2 regions of the Vibrio campbellii CAIM 519 genome follow, and region 1 is predicted to be linked to the other one. Evidence: predicted binding sites of a transcription regulator. Region 1 holds the regulator's gene; the other holds the start of a gene.

Region 1 (3,867 bases):
GTCACAAAGATTTGTGGGTTCTTAGGGTCAAACTCCATCTTAGCTCGCATGCGGCGAATCAAAACGTCGATAGTACGATCGTTTGGCGCATCCACTCGGTGGCTGATCATATTCAAAATACGCTCACGGCTAAGTACCTGATTTGGGTACGAAGACAATGCAACTAACAGCTCATATTCTGCTTTCGTTAGTTTCACTGGCTCACCATTGCGGCTTAGAGCACGACGTTGAATATCAAACGTCCACTCACCGAAGCGCACAATGTGTTCTTCATTAGTGTCGCTGGCTGCTTTTTGAGAACCGTTGCGAGCCGCAGAGATGCGCCATAGCAAGTTCTTAACGCGAACCAGTAATTCCCTTAGTTCAAAAGGCTTTGTCACATAATCGTCTGCGCCCATTTCTAGGCCAACGATTTTGTCAATGCTATCCGTGCGTCCTGTCACTAATATGATGCCGATATCTGATTGGCTGCGTAATTCACGCGTAAGCATCAGGCCGTCTTCGCCGGGCAAGTTAATATCCAGCATAATTAAATCTACATCGCCACCTTGCAGCACTTCACGCATCTCTGCGCCACTTTCTGCTTCACTGACTTTGTAGCCTTCGTTTTGGAAATAGCCCGCAAGCTTACTACGAGTTACAACATCATCTTCTACGACTAATACGTGATAGCTCATTTACACCACTTTCTGTCTTTTTTATTATCCAAGACGTATTCTATTCATAACTAGTAACATTTCTAGTCGTGGAACCATTAAAATGCAAGATTTTGCGATTTTATTGATTCAAAGCAAGTTTATTTACGGCCATACATAACTACGAATATTTTCCCACAAAGCATAACAATTATAGTTACTGCTATTCATCTTAATTGTTTACACTTAAGGGAGAATCATTCAGGAGCAAAAAAATGCAAGAAGTGAAAGCTTTTAACGAAAAACGCGCCGAGATCTATTGGTGGTTTTCTAGTCTGTTCGCAAAAGAGCTGACAGAAAATGAATTGGAAGCCTACCACAGTGTTGAAATTCGAAGCTTTTTAGCCGGCCTTGGTGAAAATGAATCACTGAAACCAGCCGTTGATACCCTTGTTGATGCACTCAACCGCCAACAAGATCGTGAAGACGCTCAGCTAGAATTAGCTGCAGACTTCTGCGAACTTTTCCTTAAAACAGAAAAACACGGCGCACTGCCTTACGCCTCTATGTACATCGGTAAATCTGGCCTGCTAAATGATAAACCAGCAGAAGAGATGGAAAAGCTGATGGCTGATTTTGGCGTGCAGGTAGACGAAAACCTTAAAGAACCAGCAGACCACTTAGCGGTAGAGCTGGATTTCTTAGGCAACATGATCATTCGCTCAAACGAACTAGAGCAAGAAAAGCATATGGAAGAAGCGTTCGAGAAACAGAACGAATTCATCCAGCAGCACCTTATGACTTGGTTGCCTCAGTTTGCTGCTAAATGTAAGCAATTCGATGAATTTGGCTTCTATGTTAGCGTTGCGCAACTATTAATTGCATTCTGTAAACTGGACAGCACCTACCTTCTTGGTGAATAATTGCCGCCTATTTTAGGGAGCCTGCTATTTAGGCTCCCTATTTTATTCGTTTATTTTTAATCTGGCTCATAGAAACCCAACAAATTTAGCCGTTAAAATGTGACCTCAAAGGCACAAAACAACCGCTGAAAATATTGCCAGTCTGCCCACATCAGTCTAAAATGTGAGCGCAAACGATTAAATATGATTTATATGTAAACCGCTGAAATATAGCGGTTTTCGTGTTTTCTTAACATGATTGCTGACCTATTTCTCATTTATGTAAGACAGGAATAGGCGTTTCAGCAACAAATGTTGCTACAAACATTTTTATACCGATTTCGGAACAACCGCTGCCAAATATCTCAGCAATGCCCTTTCTGCAGTTGCTCGGTTTGCGCAAGACCCTAAACGTATGGTTGTCTTCACTACGGTATTCAGTAGCTCGATACAGGACATCATTTATGGCCACTATTAAAGACGTTGCTCGCTTAGCCGGCGTTTCTACCACAACAGTTTCGCACGTAATTAACAAAACTCGCTTTGTTGCAGAGACCACTCAAGAAAAAGTAATGAAAGCAGTGGATGAGCTCAATTACGCGCCAAGTGCTGTTGCTCGTAGTTTGAAATGCAACTCTACTCGTACTATCGGTATGTTAGTTACTCAATCAACCAACCTATTCTTCTCTGAAGTGATCGATGGTGTTGAAAGCTACTGTTACCGTCAAGGTTACACACTGATCTTATGTAACACTGGTGGTATCTACGAGAAACAACGTGACTACATCCGCATGCTTGCTGAGAAACGCGTAGACGGCATCCTAGTAATGTGTTCTGACTTGACGGAAGAGCTAAAAGAGATGCTTGATCGCCATTCAGACATTCCTAAAGTGGTAATGGACTGGGGCCCAGAAAGCTCACAGGCAGATAAGATCATTGATAACTCAGAAGAAGGCGGTTACATCGCGACGAAATACCTGATCGACAACGGTCATACTGACATCGCATGTTTGAGTGGCCACTTTGAAAAGGCAGCGTGCCAAGAGCGTATCGCAGGCTACCGTCGTGCAATGGCTGAAGCAAATCTTGCAATAAACGAAGATTGGGTTCTTGAAGGTAACTTCGAGTGTGATACAGCAGTACTTGCTGCAGACAACATCACTGCAATGGAAAAACGCCCAACTGCTGTATTCTGCTTTAACGATACAATGGCGTTAGGGTTGATGAGCCGTCTACAACAAAATGGCATCAAAGTACCAGATGACATCTCCGTTATCGGCTACGACAACATTGAGCTTGCTGAGTACTTCTCACCGCCGCTAACAACGATCCACCAACCGAAACGTCGTGTGGGTAAAAACGCGTTTGAAATTCTACTAGAGCGCATCAAAGACAAAGAGCACGAAAAGCGTGTGTTTGAGATGCAGCCAGAGATCGTAGTTCGCAATACAGTTAAGAAATTGAACTAATTTCACCTCAATTTTTATAAAGCGCTCTTCGGGGCGCTTTTTTATTGCGTAAAATAACTTTTTTGAAACATTCGACATCGCTTATACAATCAAAAGCTAAGATAAGTTGCTGTTTTAACTCACTTGTAGCCCATTTCCTACATCAAGCTTTAGTATGGCAATTAAGCAGTCCAAAATATGAAACTAAACACACCAAAATAGCACTATTAACTGAACCAAGATCACACTTTGGTACTTGAAACGTGATGTTAATTCAATATACGAAGTATTCTCAAATGGTCACGCACAGGGCAAACCATTCGAAAGGGTGGGACGCAAAGCCTCCGGCCTGAACCATCGAATTAGATGGAAGGTAGCGGGGTTACCGATGGCAAATATGCATTAAGTGAGTTTACCCTTTAATGACATTGTGTCTGCATGCATTTGCTAATCTCTCGGACCTGATTTTTGGTGGCGTAATATTAATTACACCGAGATAACACACCATGGATAAACCGATACTCAAAGACTCAATGAAGCTGTTTGAGGCACTTGGTAATATCAAGTCGCGCTCAATGTTTGGCGGCTTCGGGCTCTTCGCTGATGAAACGATGTTTGCGCTAGTCGTAAACAACCAACTTCACATTCGAGCTGACCGACAAACATCTTCTGACTTCGAGACTCAAGGACTAAAACCGTACGTCTACAAAAAACGTGGTTTCCCAGTTGTTACGAAATACTATGCGATTTCTAATGATCTATGGGATTCAACCGATCGCTTGATTGAAGTTGCAAAGCAATCTCTAGAGACCGCTAAGCAAGAGAAAAAGCAACAAGCGAGCACCAAACCTAACCGATTGAAAGACCTTCCGAACCTTCGCC
Region 2 (3,867 bases), 150 kb from region 1:
AACTAGCAGCTATCGCAGAGAAAATCGCTCAAGACGGTATCGACGTTGAAGCGCTAATTAGTGCACTTGCTGGTGAAACAAAAACTAAAGCAAAATCTAAGCGTGCTCCTCGCCCTGCTAAGTACAAATATACTGATACTAACGGCGAAGAAAAAACTTGGACTGGCCAAGGTCGTACACCTTCTGCAATCCAAGAGCAACTTGATGCAGGCAAATCTCTAGACGATTTTCTAATCTAATAATAGATTTATGAAATTTAAAAAGGTTCCCTAGTGGAGCCTTTTTATTTATAAATAGTTACAAAAATGGCGCATTCAAAATGCGCCATTTTTCGTATGTAATAGGTTGGCTAATTCAACATAATAAATTAACGTTCCCAGTATGCTTCTTCCAAGCTATCTTCACGCTCAGGAAGGCCACGAGATAAACGTGGAGAATGCTGTACTAGCACCTCATAACTCGCACGGTTTGCATATTTACAAACTTGAGAGAATGAAGAGTAAGTTAAATACTCATTATTGTGCTTGCTTGAGTTAGGCACATTTTCTTTGTGGTATTTATTTGCAGCCATATCGTGAAGAACCGCAGACAATGCTGCATCACCAGCACCATTGGTGTTCTTAATCTTTTCAGGGCCACCCATGTAAGGCGAGATGTGTGAATATATTTTAATTGCGTTTTCACATGAGTCTTTCTTCGCTGGTCGGCTAAATTCGTAACGGTTGAATTCCGCAATAGAGCCAGGAAGCAAAGGTAATGACGTTTCACGCTTAGCGCTGTCTTCAGTGTAACCTGCCATAAATAGACCAACAGGGCCTGCTGTACAAAGCACTAGGTCAGCCCATTCAAGCGTTTTATCTGAGGCAGCTAATGGGTCAGATTCACCCGTTAACGCTTCTGCTTCATCTTCGTTCATTGCTACAACAGATACGTTGTCGCGAATAAACTCTTGCCAGAATGTTGGATCATCTTGAATAACGAATTTAGTACCTAGTGTTAATACCACTGGTACATCGTGTTTCTTCGCGTATTCAATCGCGCGCATAGTTGCTTCAGGCATTGGATCGCCTTCTTTACAACGAACTAGGTACGCAGTAAGAACCAGAGCAGATGCACTCTTGAAGATTTTCTCAGGGATATTGTCTGGGTGAAGTTGGTTCATTTGGCCTTCGCTGATTGCGAAAGTACGTTCACCATCTTCAGTAATAAGAGCGAAACAACGACCAATTGCACCATCAACGCCTTGTAGGTAGTTCAGGTCCATACGGCTAGATGTGTTACATAGGTAACGGTAACCGTAGCTGCCGATTTTGATATCTTGGCTCATTACACCTAAAAGCGTCGAACGGTCATCCGCCAATACTGAGTAGTTATGTAGCGTATTACCGATCGTACCACCTGCATACTCGTTAGTAATTAGGCAGTCTTCTTTTAATTGTTGGTAAAGTGCTTCAGCTGTCGCATCATCGATTACCAATGAGTGTCCTTTACTCAAACCGTACTTTTCAATCACTTCCGTTGTCACTTTCGCTTCAATATCAACCAGCGTTTGATCAATGCCGATGATATGAGTGCGCGTCATCTTCTTGCTTTCTTGTGCTTGGCTCACTAATGGGTCGCGAGCATGAACAGGAAAATAGTGCTTGGATTTGCGTTGTCCAGGAAATTTCATATTGTTAGTCTGAGTAAGGGATTAAAAGGAGAGCGGATTCTATACCGCTGACAATAAAGCAGCAATAAAAGCGAGTATAGCAAACGTTTGCACCCTGCTTTTTATTTTCTAACGCTCTATTCGCCTTCCATGAAACCTAAATCTGGCAGCTGTTCGAGGTGTTCGGTATAGCGTTTTAGATTGAACTCACCACCATTTTTCATTACGTCAAAAATCTCAATCGACATTGCACAAGCCATCATTGCAACGGCATCTTCACGTGGCGTACCTGTCATCATTAGTCGCATTAAGGTTTCTTTTACTTTTATTGGGTTGCCATCTTCGAGCTGGTTTTCAACAATTTCAATCAACTCAGCTTCTTGCATAAATTGGTTTTCTTCGGTCATTTGATATTTCCTCTTGGATTTTTGCCAACTATGCCATATATAACCCTTCTATACTTATCGAATTCTCACACACGGTTTGTTTTCGGTGAAATTTACATCAAAATCGAAGTGTGATTTCGATCTCGGATCTGTCCCCGGTCAGTGGATTCTGGTAGAATCTGCGTCCCGTTAATTTTAGTGGTGTTTAGTAATGTCTGATAACAGCCAAAAGAAAGTCATCGTCGGTATGTCCGGCGGCGTTGATTCATCTGTTTCTGCGTATCTTCTAAAGCAACAAGGCTACCAAGTAGAAGGCCTGTTCATGAAGAACTGGGAAGAAGATGACAACGAAGAATATTGTACAGCAGCAGAAGATCTTGCTGATGCTCAGGCAGTATGTGACAAGCTAGGCATTCACCTACACACCATCAACTTTGCTGCTGAATACTGGGATAACGTATTTGAGTACTTCCTTGCTGAATACAAAGCAGGCCGTACACCAAACCCAGACATTCTTTGTAACAAAGAAATCAAGTTCAAAGCATTCCTAGAATTCGCTGATGAAGTGCTTGACGCTGATTACATTGCAATGGGTCACTACGTGCGTCGCTCTTTCCCAGAGAACGGTGAAAAACCAGAGATGCTACGCGGTCTAGACAGCAACAAAGACCAGAGCTACTTTCTATATACATTAAGCAACGAGCAGATTGCACGTAGCCTATTCCCTGTTGGTGATTTAGAGAAGCCAGAAGTACGCCGTATCGCAGAAGAGCAAGATCTGATCACCGCGAAGAAGAAAGACTCAACGGGTATTTGTTTGATCGGTGAGCGTAAGTTTACGGAATTCCTAGGTCGTTACCTGCCAGCTCAACCAGGCAACATCGAAACGCCTGAAGGTGAAGTGATTGGTCAACACCAAGGCTTGATGTATCACACATTAGGTCAGCGTAAAGGTCTGCACATCGGCGGACGCAAAGGTGGCGGTGGCAACGAAGACCCATGGTTCGTTGGTGAAAAAGACCTAGAACGTAACGTTTTGATTGCCGTTCAAGGTAAAGACCACCCAATGCTGAAATCAGAAGGTCTACTTGCATCACAACTTCACTGGGTAGATCGTGAGCCAATTCGCGATGTTATGAAGTGCACAGTGAAAACTCGTTACCGTCAGGAAGATATTCCTTGTACAATCATCCCTATCGATGATGAAAACATTAAAGTGATCTTTGACGAGCCACAAATTGCTGTAACACCAGGTCAATCAGCTGTGTTCTACAAAGATGACGTGTGCCTAGGTGGCGGCATCATCGAGCAACGCATTAAATATTCTCAAGCTTAGGAGTCGTTACGTGGCGAATACACTTTATGACCGTACTATCGCTTTTGCAGGTATCTGCCAAGCTGTTGCTCTAGTTCAACAGGTAGCGAGAGACGGACATTGTGATCAAGATGCCTTTGAAACGTCAATTAACGCCATTTTGAATACTAGCCCAGCGAACACCATTGGTGTTTTCGGCCGCGAAGCCGACCTTAAGCTGGGTCTTGAATGCTTGGTGAAAGGGATTGATAGCACCCCATCGGGAAGTGAAGTCACTCGCTACATCATCAGCCTAATGGCATTAGAGCGCAAGCTATCGGGTCGTAACGATGCAATGTCACAACTTGGTGATCGCATCCAAATGGCTCAGCGTCAAACGGAACATTTTGAATTGCTAGATGATCAAATGATCAGCAACCTAGCAAGCATTTACTTGGATGTAGTCAGCCCTATTGGTCCTCGTATTCAAGTAACTGGTACTCCATCGGTACTGCAACAAACCTCTAACCAGCACA

The links. Region 1 encodes PurR, which represses purine synthesis genes. Its sites were predicted from a motif close to TNANGNAAACGTTTNCNTNA; they were not measured.
Region 2: the regulator PurR is predicted to act here: its motif matches at 1,748-1,767, upstream of A8140_RS06295 (inosine/guanosine kinase).

The regions. Positions count from the first base shown of each region.
Region 1 covers NZ_CP015863.1:1,162,341-1,166,207, reverse strand. The annotation lists gene torR (two-component system response regulator TorR) at 1-677, opposite strand, end outside; gene torD (molecular chaperone TorD) at 911-1,558, shown strand; gene purR (HTH-type transcriptional repressor PurR) at 2,002-3,006, shown strand; cyclic di-GMP riboswitch class I at 3,286-3,375, shown strand; gene A8140_RS05570 (TfoX/Sxy family DNA transformation protein) at 3,492-3,867, shown strand, end outside.
Region 2 covers NZ_CP015863.1:1,313,946-1,317,812, reverse strand. The annotation lists gene A8140_RS06300 (H-NS family histone-like protein) at 1-239, shown strand, start outside; gene A8140_RS06295 (inosine/guanosine kinase) at 368-1,672, opposite strand; gene A8140_RS06290 (hypothetical protein) at 1,789-2,058, opposite strand; gene mnmA (tRNA 2-thiouridine(34) synthase MnmA) at 2,249-3,373, shown strand; gene hflD (high frequency lysogenization protein HflD) at 3,384-3,867, shown strand, end outside.